Variovorax paradoxus: one gene and its partner. The protein of the gene in region 1 interacts with the protein of each later gene in a pairwise test. Links are inferred from orthologs where the notes say so. Each region holds a gene or a part of one and is shown on either strand. Other genes may lie near its edges. The genes, in order: serC and selB.

The links.
Region 2: the proteins of serC (region 1) and selB interact in binary tests that used the Escherichia coli proteins (3 or more experiments, as listed by UniProt). The link is inferred for Variovorax paradoxus from one-to-one orthologs.

What each region holds. Positions count from the first base shown.
Region 1 is NZ_LR743507.1:2,489,465-2,495,879, forward strand. The notes cover bases 343-3,115. They hold serC (3-phosphoserine/phosphohydroxythreonine transaminase), read right to left. Parts: upstream 2,377-3,115; coding sequence 1,309-2,376; downstream 343-1,308. Other genes in these bases: pheA (prephenate dehydratase), read right to left, coding at 343-1,281; AACL56_RS11250 (DUF2059 domain-containing protein), read right to left, coding at 2,450-3,025; gyrA (DNA gyrase subunit A), read right to left, coding at 3,022-3,115. Also shown: AACL56_RS11235 (prephenate dehydrogenase), read right to left, coding at 1-136; more of pheA, read right to left, coding at 157-342; more of gyrA, read right to left, coding at 3,116-5,667; outer membrane protein OmpA, read left to right, coding at 5,892-6,415. UniProt on the Escherichia coli protein: Catalyzes the reversible conversion of 3-phosphohydroxypyruvate to phosphoserine and of 3-hydroxy-2-oxo-4-phosphonooxybutanoate to phosphohydroxythreonine. Is involved in both pyridoxine and serine biosynthesis.
Region 2 is NZ_LR743507.1:4,799,101-4,814,837, forward strand. Bases 1-2,928 are described here. They hold selB (selenocysteine-specific translation elongation factor), read left to right. Parts: upstream 1-474; coding sequence 475-2,382; downstream 2,383-2,928. Other genes in these bases: selA (L-seryl-tRNA(Sec) selenium transferase), read left to right, coding at 1-327; selD (selenide, water dikinase SelD), read right to left, coding at 2,646-2,928. Also shown: more of selD, read right to left, coding at 2,929-3,710; AACL56_RS22625 (putative selenate ABC transporter substrate-binding protein), read left to right, coding at 3,786-4,643; AACL56_RS22630 (phosphonate ABC transporter ATP-binding protein), read left to right, coding at 4,798-5,610; AACL56_RS22635 (ABC transporter permease), read left to right, coding at 5,607-6,437; phosphonate ABC transporter, permease protein PhnE, read left to right, coding at 6,434-7,243; tRNA 2-selenouridine(34) synthase MnmH, read left to right, coding at 7,277-8,347; formate dehydrogenase accessory sulfurtransferase FdhD, read right to left, coding at 8,281-9,201; AACL56_RS22655 (hypothetical protein), read right to left, coding at 9,221-9,511; AACL56_RS22660 (FdhF/YdeP family oxidoreductase), read right to left, coding at 9,508-11,856; AACL56_RS22665 (sugar O-acetyltransferase), read left to right, coding at 11,983-12,573; AACL56_RS22670 (ABC transporter ATP-binding protein), read right to left, coding at 12,584-13,375; modA (molybdate ABC transporter substrate-binding protein), read right to left, coding at 13,372-14,130; modB (molybdate ABC transporter permease subunit), read right to left, coding at 14,287-14,970; AACL56_RS22685 (hypothetical protein), read left to right, coding at 15,079-15,318; AACL56_RS22690 (nitroreductase family protein), read left to right, coding at 15,324-15,737. UniProt on the Escherichia coli protein: Translation factor necessary for the incorporation of selenocysteine into proteins. It probably replaces EF-Tu for the insertion of selenocysteine directed by the UGA codon. SelB binds GTP and GDP.

The DNA of each region.
Region 1 (6,415 bases):
GCTGCCGCGCCCGTTCGGTGGTGGAGGGCGACTTGCTGTAGCCCACCACCCGTTTCACCAGCTTCGCGCGCTTCAGTGCGAGCGCGAACGAGCCGCCCATCAGGCCGCAGCCGATCAGTCCCAGTTGTTCGAACATGCTGTGCGTCTGCCTGCTGCTCAGGCCTTGACCGGGTAGGCGCCGAGCACCTTGTAGAACGCGCACAGGCCGCGCAGTTCGGCCAGGGCCGCGGCCACGTTGGGCTGCGAAGGATGGCCGTCGAGGTCGATGTAGAAGTAGTACTCCCACTGGCCGGTACGCGCAGGACGCGACTCGAAGCGCGTCATCGACACATTGTTGACCTTCAGCGGCACCAGCAGGTCGTGCACCGCGCCGGGACGGTTCGGCACCGAGACGATCAGGCTGGTGCAGTCGCGGCCCGAGGCCGGCGGCATGGCGAGCGTCTGCGGCAGGCAGATCACGGAGAAGCGGGTGCGGTTGTACGAGTCGTCCTGGATGGCATGCGCCACGATGTGCAGGCCGAAACGGGTGGCGGCGCGTTCGCCGGCCAGCGCGGCCCACGCGGGGTTGGTGGCCGCGAGGCGGGCGCCTTCTGCATTGCTCGACACGGCGCGCCGCTCGGCGTTGGGCAGGTGCTTGGACAGCCAGGTCTGGCACTGCGCCAGCGCCTGCGGGTGCGCCAGCACGGCCTCGATGCCTTCGAGCGAATTGCTGCTTCGCAGCAGGTGGTGGCGAACCAGCAGGCTGACCTCGCCGACCACATGGGTGGGCGAGTGCAGGAACAGGTCGAGCGAGCGGGTGACGACGCCTTCGGTCGAGTTCTCGACGCCGACCACGCCGTACTGGGCGCTGCCCGCCGCGGTGGCATGGAACACCTCGTCGAAGCTCGCGCAGTAGATCAGGTCCGCGGCGCCGCCGAAGTACTCGATCGCTGCCTGTTCGCAGAAGGTGCCTTCGGGGCCGAGAACGGCCACACGCTGGGGCGACTCGAGCGCCAGGCAGGCCGACATGATCTCGCGCCAGATGGCCGCGACGTGGAGGTCCTTGAGCGGACCGCCGTTCGTCTTCTGCATCTTGTCGATGACTTGTGCCACGCGGTCGGGGCGGAAGAACGGCGTGCCCTCGCGCTTCTTGACCTCGCCGACCAGCTCGGCCACGTGGGCGCGCTCGTTGAGCAGGCTGAGCAGTCGCTGGTCGAGCGAGTCGATCTGCACGCGCAGATCGGCCAGGCTCTCGGAATTGTCAGAAGAAGAGGAGGGTGGTGTGGAATCGGAGGCGGTCATCGGTGCGAGCAGCGGCTGGGCATGCGCCTAGGCATGCGATCGCTCGAATTCTCGCATGTAGGACACGAGGGCCTGCACCCCTTCCAGCGGCATGGCGTTGTAAATGCTGGCACGCATGCCGCCGACCGACTTGTGGCCCTTGAGCTGCAGCAGCCCGGTTTCGCGCGCACCCGCCAGGAAGGCCTCGTTGCGGCCTTCGTCGGCCAGGAAGAACGGCACGTTCATGCGCGAGCGGCAGCTCGCATCGATGCGGTTGGCGTAGAAGTCGGAACTGTCGATGAATTCGTACAGCAGCTTAGCCTTGGCGATGTTGCGCTGCTCCATGGCTGCCACGCCCGTGAGATCGCCTTCCCGCTGCTGCAGCAGCCACTGGAAGGTGAGTCCGGCCATGTAGATGCCCCACGTCGGCGGGGTGTTGTACATGGAATGGTTGTCGGCCACGGTCTTGTAGTTGAACGCGCTCGGGCAGATCTCGAGCGCGCGGCCCAGCAGGTCGTCGCGCACGACGACGATGGTCAGGCCTGCAGGGCCGAGATTCTTCTGGGCGCCGCCAAAGGCCAGGCCCACGCGGCTCCAGTCGACGCTGCGCGAGGCGACGTGCGAGGAGAAATCGATGACCAGCGGCACGTCGCTGCCGAGCGCGGCCAGGTCGGGCAACTGATGAAACTCGATGCCGTTGATGGTCTCGTTGGTGCATACGTGCACGTACGACGCATCCTTGGCGAGTTGCCAGCTGGCGGGGTCGGGAAGCTTGGTGTGCTGGTCGTCGGCGTTGCTCGCGGCCACGCGCGCCGTGCAGTAGCGTTGGGCTTCCTTGTGCGACTTGATGCTCCAGCTGCCGGTGATGACGAAGTCGGCGGCTTGCCCGCGCGACAGGTTCAACGGCACGATGGCGTTCTCGCCCAGTCCGCCGCCCTGCATGAACAGGACGTGAAAGTGAGAGGGAATGGCCAGCAGCGTTCGGATGTCGGCTTCGGCCTGGGTGCAGATCGCACCGAATTCCTTGCCGCGGTGGCTCATTTCCATCACGCTCATGCCGCTGCCCTGCCAGTCGAGCATTTCGGCGGCGGCGCGTTGCAGCACCGCCTCCGGCATGGCAGCCGGACCGGCCGAGAAGTTGTAAGGGCGCTTGCCGGCCGGCGTCTGCTGCTGCTGGGTCACGTTGGTCTTACTTCTTGGCTGGAGCCTTGGCGGGAGCCTTGCCTGCAGGGGCTTCGGTGGGAGCACCCAGGGCCTTGGCGACGTTCTCGTCGAGCGCGCGCATCTTGGGCTCGATGGTGCCGCGGGTTTCCGACACGAGCTTCTCGGTCAGTGCGGTCTGCATCTTCGGGTTCAGGTCCTGGTATTTCTTGCTCAGGGGCGAGTTGATCCAGGCGAGCAGCTGCTTGAGCTCGTCTTCGCTGAAGTTCTGCTCGAGCAGCGGGCTCAGGGCACCGGGAGCCAGTTGAACGGCCTTGTCGCGGACGATCGGATAGGCGTCGTCGAAGTACTTCTTCAGCTCTGCATCGGCTGCCTTGGCGGCCGATTCACGCTTGGCTTCGGGAACCTGCGTCTGCAGGTACTGCGAACCCGCCTGTGCGATCGGAGCGCTCGATTGCTCGACCAGACCGCGCGCCAGCGATTCGATGCCGGGGCGCTGGATGTCGATGAACTGCTTGATGAGCGCGGCCTTGTCCTGGGCCATTGCGGCCATCGAACTGCCAGCCAGGGCGACCGTCAGAAGTGCGAGTTTGATTTTTTTCACTGAGGATTCTCCGTTGAAGATGAGGATGCATCGTCCGCGTCCGGCTCGGATTCGCCGTTCGCGTCATTTTCGACAATGCGTTGAAGACCGCTGAGTTTGGCGCCTTCGTCGAGACCGATAAGCGTAACGCCTTGCGTTGCGCGGCCCAGTTCGCGAATTTCGGCAACCCGGGTGCGCACCAGCACACCCTTGTCAGTGATGAGCATGATCTCATCATCGGCATGAACGAGAGTGGCAGCCACGACCTTGCCGTTGCGTTCACTCTGTTGGATCGCGATCATGCCCTTGGTTCCGCGGCCATGGCGCGTGTATTCGGTAATGCTTGTGCGCTTTCCGTAACCATTTTCCGTGGCGGTGAGCACGCTCTGCTGCTCGTCTTCGGCCACCAGCATGGCGATGACGCCCTGTCCCGGGTCGAGCGACATGCCGCGCACGCCGCGGGCATTCCGGCCCAGCGGACGGACATCCTCCTCGTCGAAACGCACGGCCTTGCCACCGTCGCTGAACAGCATCACGTCATGCTTGCCGTCTGTCAGCGCCGCGCCGATCAGGTAGTCGCCCTCGTCGAGGTTCACGGCGATGATGCCGCCCTTGCGAGGGTTGCTGAACTCGTCGAGCGCAGTCTTCTTCACTGTGCCCATCGAGGTTGCCATGAACACGTACTGGTCCGCCGGGAAATTGCGCTTCTCGCCGGTCAGTGCAAGCACGACGTTGATCTTCTCGCCTTCCTGCAGCGGAAACATGTTGACGATGGGGCGCCCGCGCGATCCGCGCGAACCCGCCGGCACTTCCCACACCTTGAGCCAGTAGAGCCGGCCGCGGTTGGAGAAGCACAGGATGTAGTCGTGCGTGTTGGCGATGAAGAGCTGGTCGATCCAGTCGTCGTCCTTGGTGGCCGTGGCCTGCTTGCCGCGGCCGCCGCGCTTCTGTGCGCGGTATTCGCCCAGCGGCTGGCTCTTGATGTAGCCACTGTGCGAGAGCGTCACCACCATGTCGGTGGGCGTGATCAGGTCTTCGGTGGAGAGGTCGTAGGCGCTGTGCTCGACCTGGCTGCGGCGAGCCCCGATCTTCGACTGGCCGAACTCCTGCTTGATGGTGCCGAGCTCTTCGCCAATGATGGTCGAGACGCGTTCGGGCTTGGCGAGGATGTCGAGCAGGTCGTCGATCTCTGCCATGACATCCTTGTATTCGGCAACGATTTTGTCCTGCTCAAGGCCGGTCAGGCGCTGCAGACGCATCTGCAGGATTTCCTGGGCCTGCGTATCCGAGAGGCGGTAGAGTCCGTCGCCGCCCATGCCGAACTCGCGCTCCAGGCCTTCGGGACGGTAGTCGTCGGCGTTGACCACGCCGCCATCGGCGCGCGAACGCGTGAGCATCTCGCGCACCAGTTTGCTGTCCCAGGCGCGCGTCATGAGCTCGGCCTTGGCCACCGGCGGCGTCGGCGATTCGCGGATGATGCGAATGAACTCGTCGATGTTGGCGAGCGCCACCGCCAGGCCTTCGAGCACGTGGCCGCGTTCGCGGGCCTTGCGCAGCGTGAAGACGGTGCGGCGCGTGACCACTTCACGGCGATGCTGGAGAAAGACCTCGATCAGGTCCTTCAGATTGCACAGCTTCGGCTGGCCGTCGACCAGCGCCACCATGTTGATGCCGAAGGTGTCCTGCAGCTGCGTCTGCTTGTAGAGGTTGTTGAGCACGACCTCGGGCACTTCGCCGCGCTTGAGCTCGATGACCAGGCGCATGCCCGACTTGTCGGACTCGTCCTGGATGTGGCTGATGCCTTCGATCTTCTTCTCGTGCACCAGTTCGGCCATGCGCTCCTGCAACGTCTTCTTGTTGACCTGGTAGGGGAGCTCGTCGACGATGATCGCCTGGCGCTGGCCGCGGTCGATGTCTTCGAAGTGGCACTTGGCGCGCATCACCACCTTGCCGCGGCCGGTGCGGTAGCCGTCCTTCACGCCGTTGATGCCGTAGATGATGCCGGCGGTGGGGAAGTCGGGCGCGGGCACGATTTCCATCAGTTCGTCGATGCTGGCCTGCGGATTGCGCAGCAGGTGCAGGCAGGCATCGACCACTTCGTTCAGGTTGTGCGGCGGGATATTGGTGGCCATGCCGACCGCAATACCGCCGGAGCCATTGACCAGCAAATTCGGAAGCTGGCTCGGCAACACCTTCGGCTCTTTTTCGGAGCCGTCGTAATTGTCCTGAAAGTCGACAGTTTCCTTGTCGATATCAGCCAGCATTTCGTGAGCAATTTTCGCCAGCCGGATTTCCGTATAACGCATTGCGGCCGCGTTGTCTCCATCGACAGACCCGAAGTTGCCCTGGCCGTCCACCAGCATGTGGCGCATCGAGAAGTCCTGAGCCAGCCGCACAATCGTGTCGTAGACCGACTGGTCGCCGTGCGGATGGTATTTACCGATGACGTCGCCGACGATACGGGCCGACTTCTTGTAGGGCCGGTTCCAGTCGTTGTTGAGCTCGTGCATCGCGTAGAGCACCCGGCGGTGCACCGGCTTGAGGCCGTCGCGGGCATCGGGAAGCGCTCGGCCCACGATCACGCTCATGGCGTAATCGAGATAGCTGCTGCGCATTTCCTCTTCGAGACTGATGGGCAGGGTTTCTTTTGCGAAGGACGTCATGAGCAAGGGGCTGGCGGCAGGAACCTTAAATTTTACGCTGTGAGGGGTGTCGCACCGCCGCAACACAAGGCGTCTATTCCGCCTCCGTCCTACGTTTCCGGGGCGCCCGGCGGCCTGTTTGCCAAAGACCCTATGGCACAATCGCCTCAACGTTTTGGGTGGTGGTCACTTAAAGCGTCCTTGATTCGCAGCGCGGCTGCGGCTTTTTCCCCAAGAGGAGAACCATGAAGAAACTGAATAAAGTGGCGATGATGTTTGCAGTCGCTGCGCTCGCCACTGCCGCCGGCGCGCAGACCCGTGTCACCGCTGCGGACGGCGGTCCTACGATCGACAACTGGCAAAACGGCACCGGCGAACTGGTCTGGAAGAACGGCACGAACGAACTGTGCTGGCGCGATGCCAACTGGACGCCTGCTACGGCTGCCGCTGGTTGCGACGGTGCTCTGGTTCCTGCTGCTCCGGCTGCTGCTGCTCCGACCCCTGCTGCTCCGGCTGCCCCGGCTGCACCGCAAGTCGCTGCCAACAAGGTGACCTTCGCTGCCGACGCCTTCTTCGACTTCGACAAGTCGGTTCTGAAGCCCGAAGGTCGCGCCAAGCTGACCGACCTCGTCGAGAAGATTCGTGGTGTGAACCTCGAAGTCATCATCGCTGTGGGCCACACCGACTCGATCGGTACCGACGCCTACAACCAGCGTCTGTCGGTGCGTCGCGCCGAAGCCGTCAAGGCCTTCCTGGTCTCGAAGGGCAT
Region 2 (15,737 bases), 2.3 Mb from region 1 along the record:
GAGATGGCCCTGGCGCTGCAAGGCCAGGTGCAGGCTTCCGTGTCGCCGCGCTTCACGGTCGAGGTCGTGCCGCTTCTCGGGCAGATCGGCTCCGGCTCGCTGCCCGTCGAACGCCTGCCCTCGGCCGGCCTTGCGCTTGCGCCGGCCGGCACGTCGAAGAAGGGCGTGGGCACGGCGCTCGATGTGCTTTCGACCGCACTGCGCAGCCTGCCCTTGCCGGTGATCGGCCGCATCGCGGAGGACCGCCTGCTGCTCGACCTGCGCTGCCTGGAAGACAGTACGGCGTTCGTCGCGCAACTGCCGCTGCTGCAGGAGCGGCTGAAATGACGCCCGCTTTTTCCGCCTGCATTTCTCCCTGCCCCTCTGGGGAGGGCGGGGTGGGGGCACGACGGCCTCCCGACAGCCACGGCGCCCGCACACGCCCCGCCCCCGTCCCGACCTTCCCCAAAGGGCGAACGAGCAGGCCCGCAAGCCATGATCATCGGCACCGCAGGCCACATCGACCACGGCAAGACCACGCTGGTGCGTGCGCTCACCGGTGTCGACACCGACCGGTTGCCCGAGGAGAAGCGCCGCGGCATCTCCATCGAACTCGGCTACGCCTACCTGCACGCGTCCGACGGCGTGTCGCTCGGCTTCGTCGATGTGCCGGGCCACGAGCGCCTGCTGCACACCATGCTGGCCGGCGCCACCGGCATCGACCATGCGCTGCTGGTCGTGGCGGCCGACGACGGCGTGATGCCGCAGACCCGCGAGCACCTTGCGGTGGTGGCGCTGCTGGGCGTGCAGCAAGCCACCGTGGCCATCACCAAGATCGACCGCATCGACGAAGCCACGCGCGCGGCGCGCCTCGCCGAGGTGCGCGCGGACATCGCCGCGCTGCTGGCACCGACGCCGCTTGCAGACGCGCCGGTGCTCGCGGTATCCGCAGCGACCGGCGACGGCATCGACACGCTGCGTGAACGGCTGCTCGGCGCGGCGCGGCATGGCCACGCCCATGAAGACGGCCTTGCCTTCCGCCTGGCGGCAGACCGCTCGTTCACGCTGGCCGGCGTCGGAACGGTGGTCACTGGCACGGTCTTCAGCGGCAGTGTGCGCATCGGCGACGCGTTGAGCGTCGTGCCGCGCGGCCACACGGTGCGCGTGCGCGGCATCCATGCGCAGGACACGAAGACCGAATCGGCCCACGCAGGCCAGCGCTGCGCCCTGGCGCTGGCCGGCGTCACGAAGGACGAGGTGCACCGCGGCGACTGGATCTGCGCACCGGCTGCCGCACTCGCGACGGATCGCATCGACGTTCGGCTCGCGCTGTGGCCCGGCGAGGAGAAGCCGATGCGCTCGGGCACGACGGTGCATGCGCACCTGGGCGCCAGCGACACGATGGCATCGGTCGCGCTGCTCGACCGCGACGTGCTGGCACCGGGCGAAACCGCACTCGCCCAACTCGTGTTGAAGGACGACATCGGCGCCTGGCATGGCGACCGCGGCGTGCTGCGCGATGCCTCGGCCACGCGCACCGCGGCCGGCATCTACGTACTGGACCCGTTCGCGCCGGTGCGCTACCGGCGTACGCCTGAGCGTCTGCACATGCTCGCCGCATGGTCCACCGACGAGCCCGCCTCGCGCGCGGCAGCGCTGCTGCACGGCGCACCGCTGGGTCTCGACACCACCCGGCTGGCGCGCGCACTCGCCCTGACGGACGAAGCCGCGCTGCCGTTGCCCGGCGATGCCGTGCGCATCGAGCACACGGCCATCGCGCGGTCGCATCTGGACGCGCTCGAGACGCAGATCGCCGCGCGCCTCGCGGAGTTCCATCGCACGGCGCCCGACGAGGTCGGCCCCGATGCGCGCCGGCTCAAGCGCCTCGCGGGGCCGCGCACCGACGATGCGCTCTGGCGCCATGCGCTCGATGCGCTGGTCGCGCGCGGCGCGCTGGTGCGCAGCGGCACCTGGCTGCACCTGCCCGCGCACGCCGCGCGGCTCGGCGAGGCCGAGCAGAAGCTCGCGCAGAAGCTGCTGCCCAGGCTCGCCGACGGCGGCTTCGATCCGCCGTGGGTGCGCGAACTCGCGAAGGACTGCGCAGCAAGCGAGCCGATGGTGCGGCAGACGCTCGCGAGCCTCGCGCGGCGCGGCGAGGCCTTCCAGGTGGTGAAGGACTTGTACTATCCGCTGGCCACCGTCGAGCGGCTCGCGGCCATTGCACGCGAATGCCTCGACGGGCCGCAGGGATTGCAGGCCGCGAGCTTTCGCGACGCGACGGGTCTGGGGCGCAAGCGCGCGATCCAGCTGCTGGAATTCTTCGACCGCGTGGGGCTGACGCGGCGCGTGAAGGACGCGCACCTGCTTCGGCCCGACACCTCGCTGTTCGGAGCGAGCGCGTGAACGACGCAACGGATCATGGGAGGGGATCGTCCCTGGTGGGGCGGCCGGGCTTCAAACCCGGTGGGTGGCGCCAGTCGTCGCCGGGAAGGTTCGACTCCTTCCCCCTTCCGCCATCGAGCGGGCATTCGCCTTCTGCGCGGTCCGATCTTGCACCTGCGATGCTCGACGTACCCATGTACGTCTGCGCTTCTCGGCACAAGCTCGAACCGCTCGCGACGGCGACGGCCCAATCGACGAGTCGGCATGGGCACATCGCGCCGATCTCAGATGACGCGCAGGGCAGGCTTTCCGGCCTCGACGCGGCCGATGACCGACGCGCGGGCAAAGCCTTCGTCGCGAAAGATATTCAGCACGGCGTCGACCGCCTCCGGGGCGCAGCTCACGAGCAGGCCGCCCGAGGTCTGCGGGTCGCTCAGCAGGCTCTGCGCGGTGGCCGGCAGGCCGGCCGCGAGTTCGACATCGGCGCCATAGCCCGCCCAGTTGCGCCCCGACGCACCGGTGACGAAGCCGCCGGCCGCCATCGCCACCACGTTGTCGAGCAGCGGCACCGTCGACCATTCGACGACGGCGGTCAGCCCGGCGCCGCGCGCGAGTTCCAGCGCGTGGCCGGCCAGCCCGAAGCCGGTCACGTCGGTCAGCGCATGCACGCCGTCGAGCGCCGCGAGCGCAATGCCGGGTGTGTTGAGCCGGGTCGTGTTCTCGATGAGCTGGCGGTAGCCGGTCTCGGACAGCTGCTCCTTCTTGAGCGCGGCCGACAGCACGCCCACGCCCAGCGGCTTGCCGAGCACGAGCACGTCGCCCGCCTTCGCGTCGGCGTTGCGGCGCACGCGGTCCGGATGCACCAGCCCCATCGCGACGAGGCCGTAGATGGGCTCGACCGAATCGATGGTGTGGCCGCCCGCAATGGGAATGCCGGCGGCGCGGCACACGTCCTGCCCGCCGCGCACGACCTCGGCGATGACCTCCACCGGCAGCTGGTTGATCGGCATGGCCACGAGCGCCAGCGCCATGATCGGCCGGCCGCCCATCGCGTACACGTCGCTGATCGCGTTGGTCGCGGCGATGCGGCCGAACTCGTAGGGGTCGTCCACGATGGGCATGAAGAAGTCGGTGGTGGCGATCAGCGCCTGCTGGTCGTTGAGCCGGTAGACCGCCGCGTCGTCGGCGGTCTCGATGCCCACCATGAGCTCGGGCGGGATCATGCCGCCCGCGTGGTTCTTCAGGATCTGCGAGAGCACGCCGGGCGCGATCTTGCAGCCGCAGCCGCCACCATGCGAAAAACTCGTGAGGCGCAACGGCGCGAGCGGATTCATGAGCGTTGGGTTCATGGGCCCGATTATCGAAGCGGCCACGCTTTCTACAATCCCGTCCTTTCCTCAACCGCACGTCCCCGAGGCACATCCATGAAGAAGACTTTCACCCGCATGGCGCTCGCGCTGGCCCTTTCCGCCGCGAGCTTCGGCGCCTTCGCGCAAGGGATGCTGCGCGTCTCGGCCATTCCCGACGAGGCCCCCACCGAGCTGCAGCGCAAGTTCACGCCGCTGGGCGACTACCTGAAGAAGGAAACCGGCATGGACGTGCAGTTCACGCCCGTGACCGACTACGCGGCCGTGGTCGAAGGCCTGGCCACGAACAAGATCGACCTGGCCTGGCTCGGTGGCTTCACCTACGTGCAGGCGCGCATCCGCACCAACGGCGGCGCAGTGCCGATCGTGCAGCGCGCCGAGGACGAGGTGTTCACCAGCAAGTTCATCGTGCCCATCGACAGCCCCGCGAAGACGCTGGCCGACCTGAAGGGCAAGACCTTCGCGTTCGGCGCGCCGTCGTCCACCTCGGGCAGCCTGATGCCGCGCTACTTCCTGCTGCAGGCCGGCATCAATCCCGAGAAGGACTTCAAGACGGTTGCGTTCTCGGGCGCGCACGACGCCACCGTGGCCTTCGTGGCCGCGTCGCGCGCCGAAGCGGGCGTGCTCAACGCCTCGGTGTGGGACAAGCTGGTGGAGTCCAAGAACCCCAACGCCGCCAAGGTGCGCGTGCTGGCGACCACGCCGACCTACTACGACTACAACTGGACCGTGCGCCCCGGCATGGACCCGGCGCTGCAGAAGAAGCTGACCGATGCCTTCCTGAAGCTCGACCCGGCGAACCCGGCGCACAAGGAGATCATGGCGCTGCAGCGTGCGAGCAAGTTCATTCCGACGAAGTCCTCGAACTACGACGGGATCGAGACGGCGGGGAAGTCGGCAGGCCTGATCAAGTGATCCGGCGGGAGACGGGGGCACCCTCACTCCAACCCTCTCCCGCGAGCGAGAGAGGGAGAGAGAGCCAATGCAGACAGCCCGGCCCATTCTTGCCCCCTCTCCCGCTCGCGGGAGAGGGCTGGGGTGAGGGAACGGCCTGGGAAAGCTGCGCAGCGTGAGCTTCCATCTGGACGCCATCGGCGTGGTCCACCCCAACGGCCACCGCGCCCTGAACAGCGTGACGCTCGCCGCGCGCGACGGCGAACGCATCGCCGTCATCGGTCCTTCGGGCGCCGGCAAGACCACGCTGCTGCGCGTGCTCGGTGCGGCCCTTCGCCCCACCGAGGGCACGGTCGAGGTGCTGGGCGAGAAGCCCTGGGACCTGCCCGCCGGCGCACTGAAGAAGCTGCGCGCGCGCATCGGCACCGTGCACCAGTCGCCGCCGATCGCACCGCGCCTGCGCGTGGTCACCGCGGTGCTTGCGGGCCGTCTCGGCCAATGGTCGACGCTGCGCGCCCTGGGCTCGCTGTTCCATCCGTCCGACATCGCCGGCGCGCATGAAGCCCTGGCACGGCTCGGCATGGAAGACCGCCTGTTCGACCGCTGCGACCGCCTCTCGGGCGGCCAGCTGCAGCGCGTGGGCATCGCGCGCGTGCTGTACCAGCGCCCCGCACTTCTGCTGGCCGACGAACCGGTCTCCGCGCTCGACCCCACGCTGTCTGACGCCGCGGCCGGCCGGCTGGTGGCACAGAGCGAGGCCACCGGCTCGACGCTGGTGGCGTCCCTGCATGCGGTGGATCTCGCGCTGCGATGGTTTCCGCGCATCGTGGGCATGCGCAACTGGCAGGTGGTGTTCGACCTGCCCGCCGCGCATGTCACCGCCGCCATGCTCGACGCGCTGTACGCGAGCGAGGGCGGCATCGCGGCGCAGCATCCTCCGCCCGGCGCAGCGATGGAGCCGGCCTTCCAGCGTCCGGACTGCCCGTGAACGCGGCGCTCGCTCCGCATCGCGATCCCCACGCGGCACGCCGGCTCGCTGCATGGACGGCTGCGCTGGTCATTGCGTGGCCGATGCTGGCGCTGTCCGAGTTCAGGCCGTGGGCGCTTTTCGACGGCGGCAACCTCGCGGTGATCGGCGGCTTTCTCGCAGGCTTCTTTCCGCCCGACGGCTCGCCCGCCTTCATGGCGCTCCTCTTCAAGGCCACGCTTGAGACGCTGGCCATGGCCACGGCCGGCACCGCGCTGGCGCTGCTGATCGGCGCACCGCTCGGCTTCGTGACGACACGCGCGCTCTCCATCTCGCGCATCGGCCCCGGGCCGGGCCGCGTGCAGGCTGGCGTTGTGCGGCAGGCCGCGCGCTGGCTGCTGATGGTGCTGCGCGCGATTCCCGAAATCGTCTGGGCGCTGCTGTTCGTGCGCGCGCTCGGGCTCGGGCCTGCGTCGGGCGTGCTCGCGCTGGCCATCACCTACGGCGGCATGCTGGGCAAGGTGTACGCCGAGATCCTGGAGTCGACGGACACGCGCCCCGCACGCGCGTTGCTCGAGGGCGGCAGCGGACGCTTCGCCGCGCTGTGCTACGGCCTGCTGCCGAACACCGCGCAGGAGCTGGCCTCGTACACCGTGTACCGCTGGGAATGCGCGGTGCGCGCCTCGGTGGTGATGGGCTTCGTGGGCGCTGGCGGGCTGGGCCAGCTGATGGACCAGTCGATGAAGATGCTCAACGGCGGCGAGGCGAGCAGCATCCTGCTGGTGTTCCTGGCGCTGGTGCTGCTGGCCGACCTGCTGAGCAACGCGTTGCGCCGGCTGCTCGCATGACGACGAACACTGCGCCGCTTCCCCCGCGTCCGCCGCCGTGCTGGCGCTGCCGCATCGCGCTGCTGCTGATCGGCGTGTCGGTGATCGCGAGCTTCGTCTACCTGGGCATCGACTACCGCGCGCTCGGCTCGGCGGAGTCGCTGCGCCTCATGGGCAAGTTCATCGCCGAGTTCTTCCCGCCCGACGTGTCGCCGGACTTCCTTGCCAGGGTCGGCCACGGCGCGCTGCAGACGCTGGCGGTGTCCGCGCTGGGCACGGTGCTGGCGGCCTTGGCGGGCGCGGTGCTCGCCCTGCCCGCCTCGGGACGCGCGGGCTGGCTGCCGCGCCATGCCGCGCGCTTTGCGCTCAACTTCCTGCGCAGCGTGCCCGAGCTCGTCTGGGCGGCGCTGATGGTGCTGGCCGCGGGCATCGGTCCGTTTGCCGGCGCGCTCGCCCTGTCGCTGCACACCACCGGCGTGCTGGGGCGCCTCTTTGCCGAGGCGCTGGAGAACGCGCCGCGCGAGCCCGAGCATGCGCTCACCCTCTCGGGCGCCGGCCCGGTGGCTGCCTTCAGCTACGCCAGCCTGCCGATCGTGCTGCCGCAGTGGGTGGCCTACACGCTCTACCGCTGGGAAATGAACATCCGCATGGCGGCCGTGCTGGGCTTCGTGGGCGGCGGCGGGCTCGGGCAGCTGCTGTACTTCCACCTCTCGATCTTCCAGCAGCAGCAGGCCATGACGGTGCTGATCGCGATGTTCGCGCTGGTCGTCGCCGTCGACCTTGCGAGCGCTCGCCTGCGCAAGGGTCTCGGGCCGGCCTACGCCTGACGGGCGGACAATCGGGGGCATGAGGTTTCTTCCATGAGTCATCGCCAGCCCGTGCGGGTGGCGGACCGCCACGCCTTCGATACGCTGATCGACGCACGCTCGCCGGCCGAGTTCGCGCTCGACCATATTCCCGGCGCCATCAACTGCCCGGTGCTCGACGACGAGGAGCGGCACATCGTGGGCACGACCTACGTGCAGACGGGCGCCTTCGAAGCACGGCGCATCGGCGGCGCGATGGTCGCGGCCAACATCGCGCGGCACCTGCGCGACACCCTGGCCGACCGGCCCGAGCACTGGAAGCCGCTGGTCTACTGCTGGCGCGGCGGCATGCGCAGCGGCTCGATGGTGACCTGGCTGCGCCTCGTGGGCTGGGACGCGCAGCAGCTCGCGGGCGGCTACAAGAGCTTTCGCCGCCACGTCATCTCGCAGATCGACTCGCTCACGCCGAAGCTCGACCTGCGCGTGATCTGCGGCGCCACCGGCAGCGCGAAGACGCGCGTGCTGCATGCGCTGGCCGCGCGCGGCGCGCAGGTGCTCGACCTGGAGGATTTCGCCAACCACAAGGGCTCGCTGCTCGGTTCGCTGCCGGGTGTGGCGCAGCCCTCGCAGAAGCATTTCGAGACCCGCATCGCGTCCGTGCTCGAGACTGTCGACGTTTCGCGCCCGTTGTATGTCGAAGGCGAGAGCATCCGCATCGGGCGGCTCTCGCTGCCCTTGCCGCTGGTGGCGCAGATGCGCGCGGCCTCGTGCATCGAGGTGTCGGCCACGCCCGAGGCGCGCCTGGCCTACCTGCTGCGCGACTACGCCTACCTGGGCGACGACCGCGACGCGCTCGCCGACAAGATGGGCGCGCTGAAGGAACTGCAGGGCAAGGAGACCGTGGCGCGCTGGCAGCAATGGGCGCACGAGGCCGACCTGCCGCACCTGTTCGCGGAACTCATGTCGTTGCACTACGACCCGCACTACGAGAAGTCGCAGGCACTGCACTTCCGCAAGTGGCCGGACCGCCAGCGCGTGGCGGCGCCCGACCTGTCGGATCAGGGCATCGAGGCGGTCACCGACGCGGTGCTGGCGCTCGGCGCGCCGCCGAGTCCGTCGGCATAGAGCACGCCGCGCGGCGCGCGGCACAGGCCCCAGAAGCGCAGGCCGCTGAGCTCGGCCATGCGCACGCCCATCGCGGTGGGCGCCGAGATGGTGGCCATCGCCGCGATGCCCAGGCGTGCGCACTTGCGCACCAGCTCGTGGCTGCCGCGGCTGGACATCAGCACGAAGCCGGGCTCTGCGAGCCGGCCTGCCGTTGCGAGAGCACCGAGCAGCTTGTCGAGCGCGTTGTGGCGGCCGACGTCTTCCATCAGGTCGGTGAGCTCGCCGTCGACCGTGGCCCATGCCGCCGCATGGATCGCGCCGGCCTCGGCGTTGAGCACCTGGCGCGGCGCCATGGCCGCGAAGGCGCGCAGCACGGTCGCGAGGTCGATGCGTTCGATCCACTCGCGCGGCGGCACGCGCTGCGGCGTGAGGTCGAGCCCCGCGAAGCTCTCGACACCGCACACGCCGCAGCCGGTGCGGCCCGCGAGGCTGCGGCGGCGGTCCTTCAGGCGTTCGAAGCTGCGCGTGGAAATCTCGAGCTGCACCTCGATGCCGGGCATGCCTTCGGGCAGTCCTGCGTCCGACGCATCGACCGCCTGCACATCGATGCCGCGGCAATCGGCCGCGCTGTCGAGGATGCCTTCGCTCAGCGCGAAGCCCAGTGCGAAGGCTTCGACGTCCCTCGGCGTTGCCATCATCACGGCATGCGAGACGCCGTTGAACACCAGCGCCACCGGCACCTCGGACGCCAGCGTGTCGTCGCGCACGACGCCCTCGGGCGCGACGCCGCGCTCGCCGAACACATGCACCGCGTGCCGCGACAGGGGCGACAGCGTGTCGTCGTCTGGTGGGGAGATGCTGGGGTGTTGCATGGCCGCGGCCATTGTCCGCTCAGCCGGTGTTCTCGTCAGCCGGCAGGGCTTCGACCCAGGCACGGCCCGCATCGGTGAGGTGCGCGACCCAGCGGTCGTCCAGCTGCACCACGCGCACCCAGCCCGGCCCGCGCACGCCGCCGATGGCGGCATCGCCCATCAGCGTGAGGTGGCGCATGACCACGCTCGCGCCCTGCCCCAGCCGCTTGCCCAGGCGCGGCAGCGACATGCCGCCCTCGCCCGGCGCCTCGGCGAGCGCGCGCAAGATGGCGATGGAAAAGGAATCGGCGTGGAAGGCGGCAGCGGTCATGCCGCCACAGTATCAGCGTCTGCCGGGGCGGGTGCGGGCGCCGCGTGCAGCGACAGCACCACGGGAATGGACTTCGAGGTCGGCGTGCCCGCGTTCTCGGCCACCGAGGACAGCGGCACCAGCGGGTTGGTCTCGGGGTAGTAGGCCGCGAGGTTGCCGCGCGGGATGTCGTAGGCCACCAGCTTGAAGCGGTCGGCGCGGCGCTCCTGCCCGTCGTTCCACACCGTCTGGATGTCGACCCAGTCACCGTCCTTCATGCCCAGGTGGCGGATGTCTTCCTTGTTGATGAACACCACGCGGCGCTGGCCGAACACGCCGCGATAGCGGTCGTCCATGCCGTAGATGGTGGTGTTGTACTGGTCGTGCGAACGCGTGGTGAGCAGCGTGAAGACCACGGTGTCGGTCTGCTTCGCGAAGCGCGCCCGCGCGCGGTGCGAGTGGGTGTCCAGCGGCACGGCATGGGTGAAGAACACGGCCTTCTTCGAGGCGGTGTTCCACACGCGCTCGCTCGCGGTGTTGCGCAGGCGGAAGCCGCCGGGGTGCGCCACGCGGGTGTTGAAGTCCTTGAAGTCGTCGAACACGGCTTCGATCTTGTCGCGGATGCGCGCGTAGTCCTCGACCAGCCAGAGCCACGGCGTGCTGCTGCGCGCGCCGATGGTGGCGGCCGCCAGGCGCGCCACGATGGCGGGCTCGGACAGCAGGTGCTCGGAGGCCGGCGGGTTGATGCCCATCGAGATGTGCACCATGCTCATCGAGTCCTCCACCGTCACGCCCTGCGGGCCGTTGGCCTGCATGTCGATCTCGGTGCGGCCGAGGCACGGCAGGATGATGGCTTCGCGCCCGTGGATGACGTGGCTGCGGTTGAGCTTGGTGGTCACGTGCACCGTGAGGTCGCAGTTCTGCAGGCCCTTCCAGGTCTGGTAGGTGTCGGGCGTGGCGGCCGCGAAGTTGCCGCCGAGCGCGAAGAACACCTTGCCCTTGCCGTCGAGCATCGCCCGGATGGCCTCGACGGTGTCCACGCCGTTCTGGCGCGGCGGCTCGAAGCCGAACACCTTCTGCAGGCGGTCGAGCAGCGCCGCGGGCGGCTTCTCCCAGATGCCCATGGTGCGGTCGCCCTGCACGTTGCTGTGGCCGCGCACCGGGCAGGCACCCGCGCCTTCGCGGCCCATGTGGCCGCACATCATGAGCCAGTTGCCGATCATCTGGATGGTGGCGACCGAATGCTGGTGCTGCGTGATGCCCATGCCCCAGCAGGCGATGACGCGCCTGGCGCCCAGGTACACATCGGCCGCGGCGCGGATCTGCGCTTCGCTCAGGCCCGACTCCTGCACCAGGATGTCCCACGACTCGGCGCGCAGGTCGGCCGCGAGCGGCTCGAAGCCGATGGTGTGCTCGGCGATGAACGCATGGTCGAGCACCGCGGGTTCGCCGCGCGCCACCGCTTCGTCCTCGCGTTCGATGACGTGCTTCATCATCCCCTTGATGGCGGAGAAGTCGCCGCCCACGCGCAGCTGGAAGTAGTGCGTGCTGATGGGCGTGGAGCCCATGGTGGCCATCTCGAGCTTGTCCTGCGGATCGGCGAAGCGCTCCAGGCCGCGCTCGCGCAGCGGGTTGAAGCTCACGATGCGCGCGCCGCGCTTGGAGGCGGCACGCAGCTCGCCGAGCATGCGCGGGTGGTTGGTGCCGGGGTTCTGGCCGAAGATGAAGATGGCGTCGGCCTTCTCGAAGTCGTCGAGCGTGACCGTGCCCTTGCCCACGCCCAGCTGCGGGCGCATGCCGCTGCCGCTGGGCTCGTGGCACATGTTGGAACAGTCGGGGAAGTTGTTGGTGCCGTATTCGCGCACGAACAGCTGGTACAGGAATGCGGCCTCGTTGCTGGCGCGGCCCGAGGTATAGAAGATGGCCTGGTTCGGATCGGGCAATGCATTGAGGTGCAGCGCGATGCGATCGAAGGCGGCGTCCCATTCGATGGGCACGTAGCGGTCGCTCGCCGCGTCGTAGGCCATGGGGTGCGTGAGGCGGCCCTGGTCCTCGAGCCAGAAGTCGCTCTGCTGGGCCAGTTCGGCCACCGTGTACCTGGCGAACAGCTCCGGGCCCGCGCGGCGCGCGGTGGCCTCGGCGGCCACGGCCTTCACGCCGTTCTCGCAGAACTCGAAGGTCGAGGCATGGTTGCGATCGGGCCAGGCGCAGCCGGGGCAGTCGAAGCCGTCGGGCTGGTTCGCCGAGAGGAGCGTCTTGGCGCCCTTGATGGGAATGTCCTGCCGAAGCAGCGCCTGGGTGACGCTGCGCAACGCACCCCAGCCGCCGGCGGGGCCCTTGTAAAACTCGATCTTCTGCTCGCTCATGCCGGGAGTGTTCGCGCGCGAGGGGCGCACGTCAAATTGGATCGGCACATGCCTTGATTCAAAATGGAAATGAAGGGCCACGGGGTCTCTGCCGCGCGATGCGCCGTGCTCTGTACAGTGGACCGGATGACCCTGGAAGAACAACGCGCCCTCATCCTCCGCGGCGCCGTCTACGACGACCTGACCCCGGAACTGCTGGCCGCCCGCGAAGCCGCCGTGCTGCGCACCGACGAATACAACCGCAGCTTCGGCCGCCCGGCGCAGGAACGCATCGCGCTGCTGCGCCGGCTGCTCCGGCAGGTGGGCGACGGTGCGCACTTCGAGCCCGCCTTCCGCTGCGAATTCGGCTTCAACATCTCGGTGGGCCGGGGCTTCTATGCCAACTTCGACTGCGTGATGCTCGACGGCGGCGGCATCGACATCGGCGACCAGGTGCTGTTCGGCCCACGCGTGGGCATCTACACCACCAACCACGCACTGGACGCGGCCGAGCGCGCCGCGGGCGCCTGCCAGGCCAGGCCGGTGCGCATCGGCCACCGCGTGTGGGTGGGCGCCGGGGTGCACATCAACCCGGGCGTGACCATCGGCGACCACGCGGTGATCGGCTCGGGCAGCGTGGTGACGAAGGACGTGCCGGCGAACATGCTGGCGGCGGGCGTGCCGTGCCGGGTGCTGCGGGAGATCACCGCGGAAGACCGCACGGGTTTCCGCGGCTGACGCGGCAGCTTCAGCCGCCGCGCGCGTCCTGCATCAGCAGGCTGCGCAACCTGCTGCGAAGCGGCGTGTCCTCGACCGCCTGCACGCCGGCAATGTCGCGCAAGGCGAAGTCGCGGCTCTGCGCGTTGTGCAGGTCGATCTCGCGCACCACCTGGCCGTCCTTGTAGACGAAGGCCACATCAGCCAGCGCGAGCACGTCCTCGATGTCGTGCGTGATCATCAGCACCGGGATGCCCCACTGCCTGCGCACCTGGGCGAGTTCGTTGCGCAGCTCGGTGCGCAGCATCGGGTTGAGCGCGGCGAAGGGCTCGTCGAGCAGCAGCACCTGCGGCTCGCAGGCGAGCGCCCGTGCCAGCGCCACGCGCTGCTGCTGGCCGCCCGAGAGGTTCTGAGGCCGGCTGTCGGCGAGCGCGGCGAGACCGAAGCTCTCGAGCAGCGCCTGCACGCGTTCGGCGTCCTTCGCGGGCGGCTTGCGGCGGTGCCAGGCGGTCAACCCGAACGAGACATTCTCGCGCACGCTCAGGTGCGGGAACAGCGCGTAGTCCTGGAACAGGTAGCCGACGCGACGCGCCGGCGCAGGCACGTCGATGCCCTGCGCCGAGTCGTACAGGGTGCGGCCGTCGAGCCTGACGTGGCCCGATGCGGGATGCAGCAGTCCGGCAATGGCCTGCAAGGTCAGCGACTTGCCCGCGCCCGACGGGCCGTAGAGCGCGGCGAACGGCACGTCGGTCTGAAAGCGCACGGCCAGGTCGAAGCGGCGCGCCCCGTCCTTCACCGAGAGCTTCAGATCGACGTCGATCATGGCTTGCCGAAACCGTAGCGCGTGAGCACTTCCTGCGCGGCAGGCGTCGACAGGAAGTTGATGAAATCGCCGGCCAGCGCCTTCTGCTTGCTGTCAGCCACCACGGCGATCGGGTAGGTCACGGGCGTGTGGCCGGTGGGCGTGAAGGCGATCTTGACCTTGTCGCCGGCCACGGCCGCATCGGTGCGGTAGACGAAGCCGGCCTCGACCTCGCCGCGGCTCACGTAGTCGAGCACCTGGCGCACGCTGTCGGCCTGAACGAACTTCGGCTCGAGCGTGGTCCAGAGGTTGGCGTTGTCGAGCACCTGCTTGGTGTAGCGGCCGACCGGCACGGTGGCGACCTTGCCCACGGCGATCTTCTTGACGCTGGCGCCGCTCAGGTCCTGCAGCGTCTTCACGCCGACGGCATCCTTCGCCGGCTCGACGAGCACCAGGCTGTTGGTGACGAAGTCCTTGCGGGTGGCGGTGTCGATCACCTTCTGCTCGACGCCGCGGTTCATGGTGTCCTGATCGGCGCTGGCGAACACATCCACCGGCGCGCCCTGGCCGATCTGCTGCAGCAGCACACCCGAGGCGGCGAAGTTGAAGCGCACCGTGGCGCCCGACTTCGCTGCCTCGAACTTGGGACCGATTTCCTTGAAGGCATCGGTCAGGCTGGCGGCGGCGGACACGGTGATCTGCTGCGCAGTGGCGGCCAGCGGCAGGGCAAGGGCCACCACGGCGGAAGCAAGGAACAAGAGGCGGAACGGGCGCATGGAACTCTCCTGGAAATTATTGAAGGACCGGAAACCGAAAACGTCAGCGGCGCCGTCGGGGACCACCGCGGAACCGGCTTTGCCGGGCCGCAGGCGTTGCCCCCTGCAAGGGGGTTGGCGAAGCGACACGAAGTGCGCGAAGACTGGGGGGTGTACTCATTTCAACGAGAAGAAACGGTTCGACACCACGAGCACGGTGATCGACAGCACCGAGGTCACGATGACCAGCAGCAGCGCGAGGTCGTCGTGCCCGGCCTGCACCGCATCGTAGATCGCCATCGACAGCGTCTGCGTCTGCTTGGGAATGGAGCCCGCCACCATCAGCGACGCGCCGAACTCGCCCATGGCGCGCGCGAACGCGAGCAGCGTGCCCGCCAGGATGCCCGGCCAGGCCAGGGGCAGCGTGACGCGCAGGAACACCGAGAACGGCGACTGCCTCAGCGTGCTGGCCGCGGCCTCGAGCGATCGGTCGACATTCGAGAACGCGGCGCTCGCCGACTTGAGCACCAGCGGCAGCGCCACCACGGCCGAGGCCACCACGGCGCCGTGCCAGCTGAAGATGATGGTGTAGTCCAGGTGCTCGCGCAGCCACGCGCCCAGCGGGCTGCGGCGTCCGGCCGCCACCAGGATGGCGTAGCCGATCACGGTGGGCGGCAGCACCAGCGGCAGCATGAACACGGCCTCGAGCACGCTGCGGCCGAAGAAGCGCTTGCGCGCGAACACCCAGCCCAGCGCCACGCCGACGATCAGTGCCAGCACGGTCGCCACGGCAGCGACCTTGAGCGACAGCACCAGGGGAAACCAGTCGGTGGAGGCGATGAGCGATTTCGTCGTGTTCATGAAAATACGGCGGGATTGTTACACGATGAGGCTCAAGGTTCTCACGGGGATGCGCAAACGAGGGAGTCTCCATATACTGCGGGATACAGCGTAGGAGACATCCCGCCCATGCGCCCCACCGCCCTCGACACCGTTGTCCGCTCGATTTCCGGCAGGCCGGAACGCCGGCGCGTGACGCAGGTGCACGAATGGCGCATCGAGCGGTCGATGGATTCCGAAGGCTTCGTGCTCTCCATCACAGCACCCGACGGCGCCAGCCAGTCGTTCTTCGTCGGGCAGGCCGACGCGGACGACATCGGCGAGGTGCTGCGCCGCCAGTCGGCGTGGGTCGATCACCGGGAACAGTGACACGCATGTGGCGGCACATGACGGGTGCGCAGCGCATCCTCGAAGTCCTGCTGACGCGGCGCTCGGTGTCGCCGCGGCGGCTGCAGCATCCCGGCCCCAATCCCGACGAGCTCGACGCGATCCTGCAGGCCGGCCTGCGTGCGCCCGACCATGGCGGGCTGCACCCGTGGCGCGTCATCGAGTTCCGTCCGCAGAACCGCGAAGCGCTGGCATGGTGCTTCGAACAGGAAAAACTGCGGCGCGACCCCCTGGCCGGCCCCGCCGACCTGAAGCGCGCGCGCGAACATGCCACGCGCCCGCCCCTGCTGCTGGGCTTCGTGGTGTCGCCGCGCGAGCGCAGCAAGATCCCGGCACGCGAGCAATGGCTGAGCGCCGGCGCTGCGCTCGGCAACCTGCTGAGCGCTTCGCACCAGCTGGGC